One region of the Nitrosomonas sp. Is35 genome, then DNA from elsewhere that is predicted to be linked to it. Evidence: riboswitches for the same ligand, from Rfam matches in the RefSeq annotation. Region 1 holds a riboswitch; each other region holds the start of a gene.

Region 1 (4,112 bases):
TTGTGCGTTGCCGAGGCGGGCGAGGGAGAGCCAAACAAACCAACATCGGTATGTTTCCAGTATTTGGAATTAAATGCATCCATGACCAACCGGTAATAACGCGTATTCAAACCTTTCTGCAAGTTATTATTGGTGCTGTATGCCAATGGGCCGAGAACGCTATCGTTCCAGTGAACGCGTTGATGTTCCAGTGGTTTACGGTTTAATAATTTACGGCCCAGATCGGCGAAAGTGCGGCCATGACAACTCATTTCAAAGTTATCCAATGGAGGAGCGACGGCTAGAGATGCAAGCGAGGAATTGATCAGTCTTAACCGTTGTTTGGTGACTGTGCCGTCGCTATTTTTCACCCAAACACCGGCATCCGGGTCGCGATCCCCCCAAGGGCTGCTGCCGTTAAATATGTTGTTGGCGCGGCCGTCCCAAAAACTGCGAAAATTGAAAACTGAATTGATGATGGTTGGTGTATTACGCGGTTCAACCTTGCGAGTGCTTTTTGCGCCGGCATGAAATACCGGATCGGTGCTGCGTTCGCATTCATCGTTTTTTTCCTGAAACCATTCGACATCGCGATAGTCGCCACCGAAAGTGCCCGAGGACGATACCACGTCATTGTTGACATAAATAGGTTCACCGGTGGGGCTCATCGGATCGCTGGTTTGGAAAAAAGGAAAATCGGTCTTTTTGAGTTTACTATTCGGTCCGCGAGGGGTTCCGTCGTTTGCCAGCGAAAATTCCTTCGGTAGTGTGCTGTTTCTACCGGCCGGTGCAATTTGATTTTTTGTGCGGCGGTCCGCGCCCGCATGATAATGGCAAGTGGCACAAGCGATACCGTCGCTTCCCACATTAACATCCCAGAATAAAGCTTTGCCCAATGCGATTGCTTTGTTCTTATTGATAATAATCGGATCAGGGCCATCCAGTAAGCCGGGTACTTCGGGAACCGGCGCGCCTTTCAGAGACATGGGAATAGGCCCGAATCCATCAGCTCGCGACACTGAAACGATGCAAATAGTAAGGCAAGCTATCCGGACTAAGGTAATAATGGTGTTTTTTATATTGATTATCATGATATTACTCCTCATGCGCCCTGCAATTCAGTATGTGCGCTATGGTGTGTTATGGAACATCAGAACGATTTACATGTTTGAGGCGCTCACGATTGTGTTCATCACGAGCTGCGCTTAAGCTGCGTGAAATTTAGTTATGACTGGATTGATTTTTTTGGTAAGAACGGAGGGTTCTGTAAAAACCCTCCGTAACTGCTTATCGATACATCATGCGATGATTAAGCTGCGGCTTCGCATGATTCTGACGGTGATCTTCTCAGACGCCAGCCAACTAAACCCAGACCCACGAGCAGCATCGCCCAGGTTTCTGCTTCCGGTACTGCGCTAACTGTCAATGCAAACGCTCCACCTGCTGAAGCATGGTTGGTGCCGCCGACATATACAGCGTACCAGCCTGAGGCTAAGTCATTGAATGTTAGCGTTGCTATGTTTGCACTGGTGCTGCCGGTTACCCCGTTTTCAAATGTGTTGGTTACGCTCACATCATGCGCGCCGGTAAAAATGGTTTCGCCCCAACCTGTGTCGGCTGCAGTGAATGCAGCCGGACCTGAAACTGCATATCCAAGGGTTTCGATGGCATTACCGCCTTGGCCGTTGGCCATCCACAGCGTGCCTGCATCGCCGATTGCACCGGTAGCGTTCAGTGAGTGCGGCGTGCCAAATCCTGCGGCGCTGATTTCTGAACCAAAGCCTTCGGTGCCACCATCAAATTTCGCCGCGCCGGTTGCCCACACGGTCAAACCTGGAGCAAATCCAGCAGCTCCGGAAACGGTTACGCTCACATCCGCCAAATTGGTATTTTGAAAAACAAACCAATCTCCGGTATGCGCCCAAGCAGAGAAATTCAGATTTGGATTGCCTGTGTATGCGCTTTTCAAGCCGCTTTCATTGGCTGTAATGGTTTCACCCAGACTCACGACATTATCACTGCCGACCCAGCCTTTGGGTGATACAGCATCGGCTGCATGGACATGGCTACTTGCCAATGCTGCAAGCGAAATAATGACGGCTGAAGCCAGTGTACTTGTTTTCTTATGATATGATTTTAATTGCATTTCTTTTCTCCAAAACGATACTATTTAAAGGTTTTGCGGCGCTGCCGGTTGCTTGTAGAATTGAGAAGAAACAACAACTGTGCGGCGCTTCTTTTTGAGCGATGATCTGAAACCTGTGCGGTAATTTCACACTGTTTGTTTCAGCTACTCCCCATACTCACGGGAGGCAACCCGGCCATCTCACATTGGTAAGATTCAAATGAGATCCGCTGGCTTTCCGTGCCTGTCTAGCGGCAAGCGTGGCTTTGTCTGGTATCTGTCTCAATAAATTACGTTTTTATAGTTTATGGGAAAATTCTGATAAAACAATGCGACAAATTGTCGCTGCGGCAAATTGCCACACCACCAATAGTGGTGCGGGATTGCGCCAAATGCTATCGAGAAATTGCCAGACAAATTAACCGCTTTGAGCACACAACAAGCATGGTAAAATCCGGCCTTCTGAAAAATTGCCAATATCATGAATTCCACCGTTATTACCGCTTTATCTCCCCTGGATGGCCGTTATCACAGCAAAGTTGAGCCATTACGATTTTATTTCAGTGAATTCGCGCTGATTCGTTTCCGCGTGCAAGTTGAGGTTGCGTGGCTCAGAGCATTGAGCGATGACTCTGAGATTGTGGAAGTGCCAGCTTTTTCTGCGGTAACTCATGCGCAATTGGACGATTTGACAGCCAATTTTTCGGTCGAGGACGCGGCAGCGGTTAAAGCCATAGAAGCGACAACCAATCATGACGTTAAGGCGGTGGAATATTGGTTAAAGCAAAAACTCGCGGGTAATGCGGAAGTGGTCAAAGTGGCCGAATTTATTCATTTCGCCTGCACTTCGGAAGATATCAATAATCTGTCGCACGGCTTGATGTTGAAGCTGAGTCTGGAAAAAGTCATGTTACCGGCGCTCGACAAAATCATTGCGCGCTTGATCGAATTGGCACACCAATTGGCGGATGTGGCGATGCTGGCGCGCACGCACGGGCAACCGGCAACACCGACGACTTTAGGCAAGGAGATCGCCAATACCGTGTATCGCTTGCAACGCGGTAGGGAAAAATTGGCGGCTGTCGCCATACTGGGCAAAATCAATGGCGCAGTGGGTAATTACAACGCGCATTTATCCGCGTACCCGGATCTGGACTGGGAAAAATTCGCGCAATCGTTTGTCGAGAAGTTGGGACTGGAATTCAATCCTTACACCACGCAGATTGAGCCGCACGATACCATGGCCGAGTTGTTCGATGCCTATGCCCGGATTAACACCATTTTGTTGGATTTGAACCGCGATATCTGGGGCTATATTTCGCTCGGCTATTTCAAGCAAAAAACCAAAGCGGATGAAGTCGGTTCTTCCACCATGCCGCATAAAGTCAATCCGATTGATTTTGAAAACTCGGAAGGCAATCTGGGGATTGCCAATGCCTTGTTGCGGCATTTGAGCGAAAAATTGCCCGTATCCCGCTGGCAGCGCGATTTAACCGATTCCACCGTGCTGCGCAATATGGGCGTAGCGTTAGGCCATACGCTGCTGGCTTATGATTCGTGCCTCAAAGGACTCAACAAACTGGACGTGAATATGACACAGCTGGCTGCCGACCTGGATAATGCCTGGGAGATCCTGGCGGAGCCGATTCAAACCGTGATGCGGCGCTATGGCGTTGCCAATCCATACGAACAGCTAAAAGCACTGACGCGCGGCAAGGGGGGAATCACGCAGGCTGCGTTACATCAATTCATCGCTGGTTTGAGCATTCCAGAAGGGGAAAAAAAACGTTTACTGGCGATGACGCCACGAAACTATATTGGCAAAGCCCGCGATCTGGCCGGAAGAATCAAAAACTGAAAATTATTCAGATGAACAATATACTGATTAGTATCACTAATTCATCATTTCTCTACGTATTCGCAGATAAATTTTCATTTCCGGCTTGAAATTTAGCAGTGCTGTCCCAATATCGCCCTCACAGTTATGAGGAGCTACGATGCAAAGTCC
Region 2 (4,112 bases), 1.1 Mb from region 1:
GCCTGGATGGTGTGTGATCCCGCTTTCACTTTCTTGGAGCGGGTACTCCAACTATACGATAAGGTGCTTCCAGTACCTGTGGTAACTTGTACGCCATCGATGTAAATGTATTGCTTAATGCCGGCCGGACCACTGTTGTCAGATGCACTGGTGCTGATGGTGACGGTTCCGGTGACGCTGCCTGCAACGGGGTTTACGATGGTAACTGCTGGAGCTTGTGTGTCCACACTGGGTGTCACGATCGAATTGCTAACATTGACCGAGATGTTGGTGGTGCTCAAGTTTCCGGTTGTGTCATAGGCGCGCGCTTCAACTTTTGCGGTTCCATTCGGTGCTCCTGCCGTATCCCAACTAAACGCGAATGGGGATGAAGTGTCCGTGGCTATATTAGTATTGTTGATCCACAGTTCTACGCGCGCCACGCCGGTATTATCGGTTGCATCGACATCGACAGGAATCAACCCGGAAACAGTGGCACCGCCGAGTGGATCGATGATGAAGATTGCAGGAGCTGTCGAGTCGATTTTGGGCGTTGCATTTTTTGCAGCCAGTACCGCAGCAGCGGCATTAACTCGGCCATAACCGAAATAGACATCCTTACCAGCTGCGCCGAGATCAACGGCTGTGGAGAAAAGCAGATTTTCGATGTCAACGCTGCCCAATTGTGGATTGGCAGACATCATGAGTGCGATAACGCCAGCAGTTAATGGGCTTGAGAAAGAAGTACCGGCTACCGGCATATAATCGCCGCCAAGCCGGGTGCTATAGAAATTTTGCCCTGGCGCCGCTAGTGAAACGTAATCACCATAGCTCGAAAAATTTGCTTTATTATCGTATAAATCAGTGGCTGCTATTGCTAGCATGCTCGTAGTGACCGTGAAGCTTTCCAGTGTTCCGGTATTTCCGGCGCTAACCGTTACCAAACCTCCTTTATCTTTCATATATTGTGCTGCATTTCGAATGGATAGATTGCTAGAAAGTCCTTCAAAACTGGCATTAGCTACACGTGCTCCGTGATCCGCCGCATAGATCAGGGCTTGAGATATCGTGCTAGAGTAACCTATGCCATTCAAGTCAGTTATTCTGAGGGGCATGATCATAGATTGACCGGCGATTGCTGCTATACCAACGCTGTTGTTGGTTGCTGCCGCAGCAGTACCAGCGACAGCGGTTCCATGGCCTAGCACATCCGAGAAGTTTGAGTTGTTATCATAAAAATTCCAGCCCGATACTAGTTTTGAGGCAAGATCAGGGTGTGTGTTATCAATCCCAGTATCTAGGATTGCGATGGTAATACCGCTGCCTTGAGTAATATCCCATGCAGCTGGTGACCCAATTATGGGGTGCTGCCATGCATTGGTATACATTGGATCATTGGGAACAAAAGCCGGGGTAACGGCGTGATCAAGATCAGCAAACTTAAGGTGCGGATGGCGCTGAAGCGTGGCAACGATGCCTTCTTCAGAATATTCCGGTACATCAACGATATACAATTCGCTTTGTCCAATTTTTCTGGCCTTGCCTTCATGATCTTTCAGAATATTTGCAAAAGCTTGTGCAGGAAGACCGGCACGTGGCACTACCAGAATCCGACCTTTCGCCCATTCTTTTGTAGTGTTGCTTTTAAAATGCACACTTTGGGCTGATGCAGTGCTAGAGCGATTGTCTATGGCGTGATCATTTGCTTGTTCTGGTGGTGAAGCATTTAAAGTAACAGATAATGATGCTGTCAAAAGAAATATTCCAATCTGAGAAGTAGCTGTGACTGTGCGTTTCGTTAGGCTGGGTCTATGGGTACTTAGAAAATGTGATTGGTGGCTGTGAGGTAGTGATGAAGGTATGGTTTGTAGGGATTGTTTGTTACTTCCCATGGATTATTCCTCTAAAAATCAGGGAAGACTTTGGAGAGAAGCTGCTAAATGTAGTCATGTGTTATATGCTTATCCACTCTTGACTAGATCTGATATTGTGTTTTAGCAAACAATATAATCTGGCAGTCATGCTATCCTAAGGCGTTTGCCCTGTAGACCTAGACTTTGCGCCCCCCGCTTTCGCGAGGTTTGCCCTTTTCAAATGATTCGAGACGTGCAGAAAATTAATGATTCTTCTGCAAGATTTCGTTTTCTGTTTTCGGTTTATAGAGAGAATACTTTAGGGAGTATTTCTAAGGTGGGCGAATAAAGGTGGTTAAATTGCGCCGGGGTACATAACAAATAATTCAATTTAATCCGGTTTGATGCCCCGCTGCATGTGGCGGGGTTTTTTTATTGCGGTTGAGAGAAACGGAAGTTATTGCATTGAATGCAAGCCGATCATGTTGCCTTCGGTGTCCCGGATCAAAGCGATAAAGCCATAGGGGCCGATGGGCATTTTTTCACGGATCAAATGCCCTCCCGCAGAGGCTGCACGAGCAGCCTCAACAGCACAATCCGCACAGGAAAAATAGACCAGCACAGCATTTCCGCCGGATGGCCCGTCTGCCATTTTGACCAGCGCGCCGGATGCGCCCATTTGACCTTTCAGCATGGGAAAACTCCACAGCTCAACCGGCATGCCCGCAGGACTATCCAGTTGTTCCAGCTTTGTTTGGAACACCGATTCATAAAAACGCTTGGCGCGCTCCATATCCTGCACGTAAATTTCAAACCAGCCTACGGGATTATTGTTCATATGCATTTCTCCTTTGAGTACTTAAGTTTCGAATGGATTGTTAGCTTAACCAAGGCTTGAATATTCTCGATCTTGATTCTCTATTGGGTATCCAAACGTTCAATCAATCGGATTGGCATTGAACAAGATTACCACTGACCTATCTAAATGTAGAACATTTACTTGTTGAGTTATTTTAGTGTTTTTTATGCTGTTTTTCCTTCCTGAACTATTCCCGAGTAAAAAAGTCAGATATTTTGTTGGCTTTCATTTTTGATTATGATAAAATTTATCATCCATTGAAAAAGGTCTTATATTTCATGACCTTGAATGGATTGTGGTTAATGATAACTACAACGGGAACTGTGGCTTTGATTGGTAAAACGCACTATTTTCCTTACCAAGAAACTATAGTTTTTTTCTGATTAATAAATTTAATGGAGGAGAGAAATATGATCACAAGTGTCGTGATTTTTTCAACAAACGCCCGAGCGCGGAGGGTTTCTATGATGTCGAGTGCAATGGCATTGCAGTCATACACAAAAGTTTTCCCAACCTACACTGAACCTTGGAGGAGTTAAAATGACATTATTGATATATGATTGGAAAAAATCCATCAAAAAAGCACTGAAATTATTTTCACTATTCTTAACAATTTCCATCTTATCCGCTTGCGCACAAATGAGTTCCGTCGCTGCGCCGGTCGGAATTTCCAATAATGATCATGATGCTCTAGTCAAGTATTATGAGGATATAGGGAGAGAAACCAAAGCAAGGTTGCGGGAGAATAAAAAAGTTCTCAAGGAGTATGAAGCGCATCCTTATTACTTTGGTAGACAAGGACTAGAAGCTCAATCGCATGCAAAAGCAAACGTTCGTGAATACGAAAAGACTTTGCGGGAAATTCAGATACATGCTGATTTCCATAGAAAAATGGCGTTAGAGCAAAAGGGCAAAGTAATAAATAAAGCGAAAGCTAATCAAGATCGTGACCTCACTTCAAAGAGTCCAGAGAGTTCTGTGAACAAAGGCCTTTGAGTAAGTAACGAACAACCACCGAATTTTTCGGTGGTTGGTCTTTAAGACCTGCAACAAAAAACCTGCAACATCGATTTCCAGTCACAACGCTGATTTAAAACTGTTTCTTAGAAGGGAAGCACAAAATCCAGTGAGAACAAAATTTGATCCTTATGGCCAGCAAACGGTTTGTACGCAACAGTACGATAGGCATCGACACTGTCATAGCGGATATTCGGCCGGATGGTGAGCTTCTTCAGATGATCCCAGCGAAGTTTTAGCGTCTTAGCCGCTTTCCAGTTCATTCCCACCGTTGCCGCGTAATAGTCCGCAGGTGCAACCGTAACGTTGTTGATATTTCCCGCATAGCTTACCGGTACGCCATTGACGATATTGGTTGCCGCCGCGACCCGGAATGGCGAAGGATTGCGAAATCCGTCTCTGTC
Region 3 (4,112 bases), 1.3 Mb from region 1:
ATCTGGGAATTCCCATCGCGAGAAAACGCATACTGCTCCTGGGCGCGGGTGGTGCCGCACAGGGCGTCATCCTACCGTTGCTGCAGCATATGCCCTCGCTGCTGGCAATCGCTAACCGTACCCCTGAAAAAGCAGCAGCGCTACGGAAACAGTTCAACACTTATGGCAACATTGCCGCAGGCGATTTTATGTTTTTCGCCGATGAGCATTTTGACATCATCATCAATGCTACTTCCGCCAGCCTGCACAATGCACTGCCTGAATTACCCGCTAATGTATTTGCAAAGGCGACTTTCGCCTACGACATGATGTATCAGCATGAACCAACTCCTTTTCTCAAATTCGCCCTGCAACATGGCGCGCAACAGATAACCGATGGAATTGGTATGTTGGTTGAACAAGCGGCCGAGTCTTTCTTTATATGGCGCGGGATCAGGCCTCAGACAAAACCCGTCATTGCACAGTTGAAATTATTAATTTGATTCAGTTCACCAAGCATGCAGACCTAATAATCCAAGAAATACGGTGATTACGCACCTGATCGGCAAACGTAATCACCATGCAAAATCTCTAATAAACAATCGAAGCTACATTGCTGGCTGTCGATATATTACCCATCGCATCGAAAGCCTTCACTGTGTAACTATAAATAGACCCAGTAGCATTTCCAAGTGAATCTGAATAACTCGTTGAAGTACTAACTGCAATTTTTGTTCCATTCCTGTAGATGTAATACCCCGCAACAGCGATATTATCGGAGGATGCATTCCAGGATAGCGAAACCGATGCAGAGGAAATAGTTCTTGTCTTACCTTTTACCTTCGTCGTGGTTGTAGTCGATTTTAATGCCGCCAGAAGTGAAGAGGGCACAGTCGGAGCAACAGAATCCGCGCTGAAGCAAGACACTCCATCGCCACAAGGGAAGTCATTCCATATCTCCAATCCGGTGATGTGATTATCCACTGACACATGACCGCCACTATACGGATTGCTCACAAAAATCCGGGTTATAGGAAGATTGTAATCACCCATATTTGGCCCGTGGTAATCCGCTATCACTTCGCCATCGACCGCTGCCCAGAAGCGTCCATCAGTGCCACTTGACCGGTGCCAGTAAACTTCAAATTTAAACCATTTATCTATCGGCACTGGCACAACATGATTTTCTTCACTCCAGTAGTCGACCCTGGTGGGGAATACGCCACCCAAATTATCACCCTTTGTTAACCAATAGAGTTTGTCATCAGTTCCTTTCATCACAGTCACACTCATTCGATAATCACCTTCTCCAGTGTTATTGTATCCCCCAGTTTTGAGTGTGAATTGTGACCGCCAATTCGCGGACGAAACCGTATTATCCAGCTGCGTTTCCAAATTAGCCTGATACTTAAACCAGTAAGTAATGTACAAATCATTCACATCACCTATCGTCCATGGTCTTCTAATCAGCAGTGGCGCCTGTGAACCAGCTCGTCCCAACTCGCCGGTTATTTTCACTTGTTGAAAAAGCTCATTAACCGCTTCCCCTTTTGGCCCAGCTACTGATCTGATTTCACCACTGATGTAATCTCCGATCGTCGTAGAAGTAATAGGATCGACAGTAATCAGTTGCACACCCGAGAAATTTGCACCTAGAGCAGAGACCGGCCAGCTATAACCAGTTTCTTTATCTGTACCTATAATATCCTGATAAGCCCCTTTAGTAGCAAAGCCATAGGGTGCTCCAAGCGATATACCCGCGCCAAAGTTAGATTTAAACAGCAGACCGGCCGCATGGGTGACGGGAGCAGCCGCCAATACCAGCATCATGAGCACTACACCAGCACTCAGCTTGGTCATGTAACTTGTTCCGGCGTTTCTCATTAACTCTGTTGCGTCATCCGTTGCCAGCGGATTGGCAGTTTGTCGTTTCTGATGATTGAAATTCATATTAGGGTTCCTCCTTAACGTTAAAAGGACGGAACTGCGTGGATATGCTTGTATCAACATTACTTCGTTCGATACTTGTCGAATCATTGCGGTGATCAAGACAAGAGCTATCTGGCAGTCCTGCCATCCTGGGGCATTGGCCCGTTAGATCAGTGACTTTGCGTCCCCTGCTTTCGCAGGGTTTGCCTTTTTCATACTACGAACCATCTATAAGCAGGAACTGTGCCAATCAAGAATTTGCCGGTCGACAATTAATGAAAATACAATTAACAAATACATTAAATGTATTCTTATCATGGGCACGCAGGAATCAAGCAAAGAGTAGGTGACGTTTCTTGTCAGCTGGCGACAAGAACGGTCAGCGCCGCATAGTAAAAATACAAAAAAGTGGAACGACCCCGGTTAGCCGTCCAATATTTTGTTGGTGCTGACATAGCACGGACGGTTATACTTCCCGGTCATCAAATTGCAAACTATTCAGCGTATAAGCAGGCTGAATTTATTCCCAACGAGAAAGCTGCCTCACTAGCGCAAACCTGTTATGACAGAAACGGACAACAACAACGATCAGGACAATTCACCGACGCCGCTGCAGCAGGTCACGTTTCTGTTACGCAAATACAAGCTGGTCGAAGGTCTGGTGAATCTGCAGGATGCGCCGGATGAATCGCTGGCTGAATCGACGGTGCAGAAACAAAATCTGTCCGAGCTGCAAGCTTTCCTGGATCAGCTCCATCCCGCCGACATCGCGCTGATCCTCGAAGCGCTGCCGCTGGAAGACCGGTTGCTGATCTGGAGCATGGTCAAAACCGACCGGGACGGGGAAGTGCTGCTGGAAACCTCCGATGCCGTCCGTGCCTCGCTGATTACCGACATGCACAATCAGGAACTGGTCGCGGCGACGGAATATCTCGATGCCGACGAAATCGCCGACCTTGCGCCCGATTTGCCGCAGGAAGTCATGGACGACGTTTTCCGCTCGCTCCCCGTGGAAGAACGCGAACAACTACGCGCCGCCATGTCGTACCCGGAAGATTCCGTCGGCGCCTTGATGGATTTCGATGTCATCACGATCCGCGAAGATGTCCGCATGGAGGTGGTGTTGCGCTACCTGCGCATGCTGGACGAAATGCCCGATCATACCGACCAGCTCTTCGTGGTCGACCGGAATGAACAATTGAAAGGCGTGTTGCTGATCAACCGCCTGCTCGTCAGCGATCCGGACACCTTGGTTGCCGATGTCATGACCAACGAAATCATCAAACTGCAACCGGACGATGTCGCTCAGCAAGCGGCCAATGCGTTCGAGCGCTACGACCTGGTTTCCGCTTCCGTGGTGGATGAAAACGACAAACTGCTGGGCCGCGTCACCGTCAACACCGTCATCGATTTCATCCGCGACAAAGCCGAGAACGAAGCGCTGAATCTGGCCGGTTTGAGCGAAGAAGAGGATCTTTTCGCGCCGGTGTTAAAAAGCGTGCAAAACCGCTGGGTGTGGCTGGCCGTCAATCTGGTCACCGCGTTCATCGCCTCCCGCGTCATCGGCCTGTTTGAAGATTCCATCGAAAAACTGGTCGCGCTGGCCGCGCTGATGCCGATCATCGCCGGCATCGGCGGCAACTCAGGCAATCAAACCATCACCATGATCGTGCGCGCGCTGGCGCTCGATCAAATCAACACCAGCAGCGCCTGGAAATTGATCACCAAGGAAGTCGGCGTCAGTATCGTCAACGGCCTGCTGTGGGGAACCATCGTCGGCCTGTTCACCTTCGCCATCTACCAGAACGCCGAACTCGGCCTGGTCATGACCTTGGCGCTGGTGCTGAACCTGCTACTCGCCGCGCTTCTCGGCGTGCTAATCCCGCTAACCCTACGCAAATTCGGCCGCGACCCGGCCATCGGCTCCAGCGTGATGATCACGGCTGTGACGGATAGTGGCGGATTCTTTATTTTTCTAGGGTTGGCAACGATTTTCTTGTTATAAGCAGGTTAGATCAGATCTACATCACTATGCAGCTGTATTCAAACTAATCACTACCTAGCTGTTACATATTCTTAAGCATAGTAGATATACACAGGCTTAAGAATTACTCGCAAGTATGACTTTGATTGGAGGCTTATTTGAAACGTGTAAAAAGAGACCCTGAAAAATTTGAAGTGATAGATCTCTTCACTGCAATGGG
Region 4 (4,112 bases), 650 kb from region 1:
TCGGAAAATCTCGAGGTGGATGGACCACCAAAATTCATCTGGTTGCCGCAGATTCCAGAACAACCATAGGCTTTGCCCTCTCGCCCGGTCACGCCCACGATGCGCCAGAGGGCAGGCAGCTTTTGCTTTCCCTCGGTCCCGTCAATACGCCCACCTACCTGCTGATGGATCGTGCTTATGAGGGCGACCAAACCCGGCAACTGGCACTAGATTTGGGTTACATCCCGGTTGTTCCGCCCAAAGCAAATCGCTTGTCACCCTGGGAATACAACCGTGCCATGTACAAAAAACGCAACGAGATCGAACGATTGTTCAGAAGGCTCAAGGGATTTCGCCGCATCTTCTCCAGGTTCGATAAGCTCGATGTCGTCTTCATCTCCTTTATCCACTTCGCTCTCATCGTCGAAGCAATCAGATTGTGTTAACAGACCCTAGCTTGACTGGGTCAACTTATCGCTAAACAATTTTGAAAGAAAATCAAATGACAGGTAGATTTTTATTTTTTCTCACAGATCTAGCTGTTTAGTCCCACGGCATGCTGGGATGGAGCAACTCCACCTCTAAACCTTGAATCTATGAATTGTTCAGGTTTTCTTACAGCTTACATTAGCAAAATTACCTAATGGAAAATTCGGAACAATAACTTTTCCCAAGTTTGAGTCTGATTCTCGAAGCCACTACAGTGACATTATTTGTTAACTAATGACACGATATGTCAATGGGTTCTCGATTAGTCGTATGATATTGATTATAGGCGCTCAATTTAGTCAATCTTTTTGAGCTTACACAACCGTAAATTCCCTCTGTGTGTAGAAAAAGTTCAGTAGAATTTCGAAACCTTCTGATAACCGAGATTTACAGGATGTCAGATCGTTGCGGTACTGAAAGAAGGCACAGCTGGTATACCGGTGGTTGAGTCGTGTTGCAAGCACGGTGTTAGTTACGCCACGTACTGCCAGTGGAAGGGCAAGTACTCAGGCGTACAGGTGTCGGCGAGCTACAGCGATTACGTGGATGGAGGCTGAGAATGCCAAGCTCAAACGCATGTATGCAGTTTGGCGCTGGAGAATGCAGCGATCAGGTGCGAAGTAACCAAGCAGTTGGTGCAAGCCAGAATGCCTTTATCGGACGCTTTAACGGATTGACCGGGCTAAGGTACTTGATGCGCTCTTTTTGCCTATCTCGAGCAGGTTCAAACCATCACTGACCAGTGGCATTAATTATAACGAAAACCGTCCGCAATGAAGCATTGGGCGACACCCCGCCGGTGCAGTTCATGCCACGGTTAACCCGGGTTCCGAATCTCTATCGGACTTTGTCTACTTGATGGGGGAGCTTACGGGAGCTTACGGGAGCTTGCGGGAGGTTACGAGCTTACGACTATAGCTCGTTTTGGTGCTATACATCCTCAGAAATTTGTAAGAAATTACCGGTATTTTATTGATTTCTTGCAAACAAAACCATTACATGCGAGCGATATTCAAATTTAAATCATATCGTTATGATTTATTCAGGACTGACTGATTATCTGTGGTGGTTTTTGCGTGTCAATTCAGCGATTACTATTGGCACGGTTTATGCTGAATTAGTATCGCAACATGAAAAAGGCAAACTCTGCGAAAGCAGGGGACGCAAAGTCACTGATCTAAAGGGCAAATGCCCCAGGATGGCAGGACTGCCAGGTACGTTACTCGCTTATTTACCACGTTATATTGATGATTACCGAACGAAATAACTTTGAAGCGTATCCATGCAGTTCCATCCTTTAACTCTAAGGAGGAACATTATATGAGCACTAATAATCAAGCATTACAAGCCAGCAGTTTTTTGGCTTTAGTTATAAGGCAGTTACATGTAGAGAGAGCTAATGCTAATTGCTTTGCACGGCGTGGCGTTAACATGGTATTTATTATTATGCTATTGCTACTGACTGCATTGAGCTTTGTGACCCCGGCAGCTTATGCAGCTTCTCTGCTTTTTAAATCTAATTTAGGTTCTGGTGTTTCTCTCGGAGCGCCATATAACTTCTCAGCTCACGGAGCATATCAGATGATCAATGGCACCGATAAAGAAACCGGATATATGTGGCCGGTTTCTGCTTTGGGCTCAAATTTCTCAGGTGTGCAACTGATTACTGTCGATCCTATTACGTCTTCAACGATCGGAAATTACATTAGCAGTCAAATTCGATCGGTAACAGGACCAAAAGGTGGGGCGGTTAATGAACTTTTTCAACAAGTGAAAATAACCGGTGAATTGGGACGAGCTGGTTCACAGGCGCCGTTGTTGATTCAAAGACCATGGACGATTGGTGATGTTAAAGACTTGTATATTACTTACTGGTTTAAATATCAAGCTGATCTGGAGACACAACTGGACAATACAGTTTCATCTGCGAATTGGCGGACACAATTCTCACTCAAGACAGGGGGGTACAATAACACAGGAGAGGGTGATTATCGGATGAGCGTGACTGTAATGAAAGGAGCTGATGGCAAGCTCTACTGGATGACAAAGGGTGATAATGTGGGCGGCGTATTCCCCACCAGGGTCGATTACTGGCGTGAAGATAATCATATTGTTCCAGTGCCGATAGATAAATGGTTTAAATTTGAGGTTTACTGGCACCGGTCAAGTGGCACTGATGGACGCTTCTGGGCAGCCGTCGATGGTGAAGTGATAGCGGATTACCACGGCCCAAATATGGGTGATTATAATCTTCCTATAACCCGGATTTTTGTGAGCAATCCGTATAGTGGCGGTCATGTGTCAGTAGACAATCACATAACAGGATTGGAGATATGGAATGGTTTTCCGTGCGGTGACGGAGTGTCTTGCCTTAATTTTGATACTGTTGCTCCTACAGTGCCAGCTTCATTAGCATCAAAACTATCCAATTATGGAACTGCTTCCGGAGTTGCACTATCTTGGAGCAAGTCCTCAGATAATGTAGCTGTTGCGGGATATAAAATATATAGAAATGGGACTAATATCGGTGTAACCACTACTGCGACAAGTTTTAGAGATACTATTATGGGTAGTGCTAAAGGGGCTCTTTACAGTTATACAGTAAGAGCATTTGATGCTGCAGAAAATTTATCCGCGGCAAGCACTGCAACATTGGTAACTTATTAGTGGGATATTGATTTACCATGTGTTAAGTTAATTTCAGCAGTAAGTGCTACTTGATTTTAGATAAGTGTGTTATTTAATATCTTTTTTCAGCGATCAAATCCGCCGGAATATATTTCTGGCGGAAATTAATCGAGCTGTTTGCATTTATAGTCTTTTCAATTCGATAATTAAAGTACAAATCGTATAAAGTAGGCCATTTAGGATGTTAATTGCTGGATTCTTCCAATTTGCTGCTCAAAACAAGTATCAGCAAATCAAATTTTTGTTTAATATAATTCTTATCTCGGTTCCAGTGCTCGAATAAATTACCCAAGGATCCAGTAGAATCACAACAGTTATTAAGTCCCTATATCGAAATCTTAATGGCATAATCCACGAGAAATAAGTATATGATATATTGCAAGAGAAAAAATTTTATAAATTAATAAGTTAAATGAGTGTGAGTTAGAAAACGCTCGGTATCTTTATCCTTGAATGAATACATTAACACCTATCATCTTATCCGGTGGCTCGGGCACCCGCCTTTGGCCTCTGTCACGTGAGAAATATCCCAAGCAGTTATTGCCATTAATAAACGAGGATTCTTTGCTGCAAGCCACTGTCCGGCGTATGGATGGATTAAGTGGCGTGCAATTAAATGTACCGATGGTTGTGTGCAATGAAGAATATCGTTTCGTCATTGCTGAGCAATTACGAGTCATGGATAGAAAAGGGAGTATTCTGCTTGAACCCTTCGGGCGCAATACTGCTCCTGCATTAACATTAGCTGCGCTCGCAACCCTACGGGAAGGGGATGATCCCATTTTATTGGTCATGCCGTCCGATCATGTGATTATGGATGTGGAATCATTTCAGGCTGCTGTTTTAGCAGGTATGTCACAAGCAATGGATGGCAGGATTGTCACTTTTGGGATAACACCTGACGCTCCTGAAACCGGGTATGGTTATATCCAATCGGGCGAGTTAATCGAGCAGGG

What was found. Region 1 has a riboswitch for cyclic di-GMP ahead of R2083_RS06835 (FxDxF family PEP-CTERM protein). Riboswitches for the same ligand answer to the same signal wherever they lie in the genome.
Region 2: it holds a riboswitch for cyclic di-GMP, as region 1 does, so the genes downstream of both, R2083_RS12170 (S8 family serine peptidase) here and R2083_RS06835 (FxDxF family PEP-CTERM protein) in region 1, are expected to answer to the same signal.
Region 3: it holds a riboswitch for cyclic di-GMP, as region 1 does, so the genes downstream of both, R2083_RS12965 (hypothetical protein) here and R2083_RS06835 (FxDxF family PEP-CTERM protein) in region 1, are expected to answer to the same signal.
Region 4: it holds a riboswitch for cyclic di-GMP, as region 1 does, so the genes downstream of both, R2083_RS03725 (hypothetical protein) here and R2083_RS06835 (FxDxF family PEP-CTERM protein) in region 1, are expected to answer to the same signal.

Annotation. Positions count from the first base shown of each region.
Region 1 covers NZ_JAWJZH010000001.1:1,476,061-1,480,172, forward strand. Annotated here, with positions in the region: gene R2083_RS06830 (cytochrome-c peroxidase) at 1-1,070, opposite strand, end outside; gene R2083_RS06835 (FxDxF family PEP-CTERM protein) at 1,289-2,125, opposite strand; cyclic di-GMP riboswitch class I at 2,288-2,379, opposite strand; gene purB (adenylosuccinate lyase) at 2,586-3,962, shown strand; gene grpE (nucleotide exchange factor GrpE) at 4,102-4,112, shown strand, end outside.
Region 2 covers NZ_JAWJZH010000001.1:2,584,652-2,588,763, reverse strand. Annotated here, with positions in the region: gene R2083_RS12170 (S8 family serine peptidase) at 1-1,733, opposite strand, end outside; cyclic di-GMP riboswitch class I at 1,990-2,075, opposite strand; gene R2083_RS12165 (VOC family protein) at 2,290-2,670, opposite strand; gene R2083_RS12160 (hypothetical protein) at 3,232-3,687, shown strand; gene R2083_RS12155 (porin) at 3,795-4,112, opposite strand, start outside.
Region 3 covers NZ_JAWJZH010000001.1:2,772,223-2,776,334, forward strand. Annotated here, with positions in the region: gene aroE (shikimate dehydrogenase) at 1-482, shown strand, start outside; gene R2083_RS12965 (hypothetical protein) at 571-1,929, opposite strand; cyclic di-GMP riboswitch class I at 2,040-2,126, opposite strand; gene mgtE (magnesium transporter) at 2,471-3,913, shown strand; gene R2083_RS12975 (hypothetical protein) at 4,051-4,112, shown strand, end outside.
Region 4 covers NZ_JAWJZH010000001.1:831,021-835,132, forward strand. Annotated here, with positions in the region: one part of gene R2083_RS03720 (IS5 family transposase) at 1-425, shown strand, start outside; partial or broken gene R2083_RS15380 (transposase) at 864-1,025, shown strand; cyclic di-GMP riboswitch class I at 1,597-1,683, shown strand; gene R2083_RS03725 (hypothetical protein) at 1,789-3,135, shown strand; gene R2083_RS03730 (mannose-1-phosphate guanylyltransferase/mannose-6-phosphate isomerase) at 3,610-4,112, shown strand, end outside.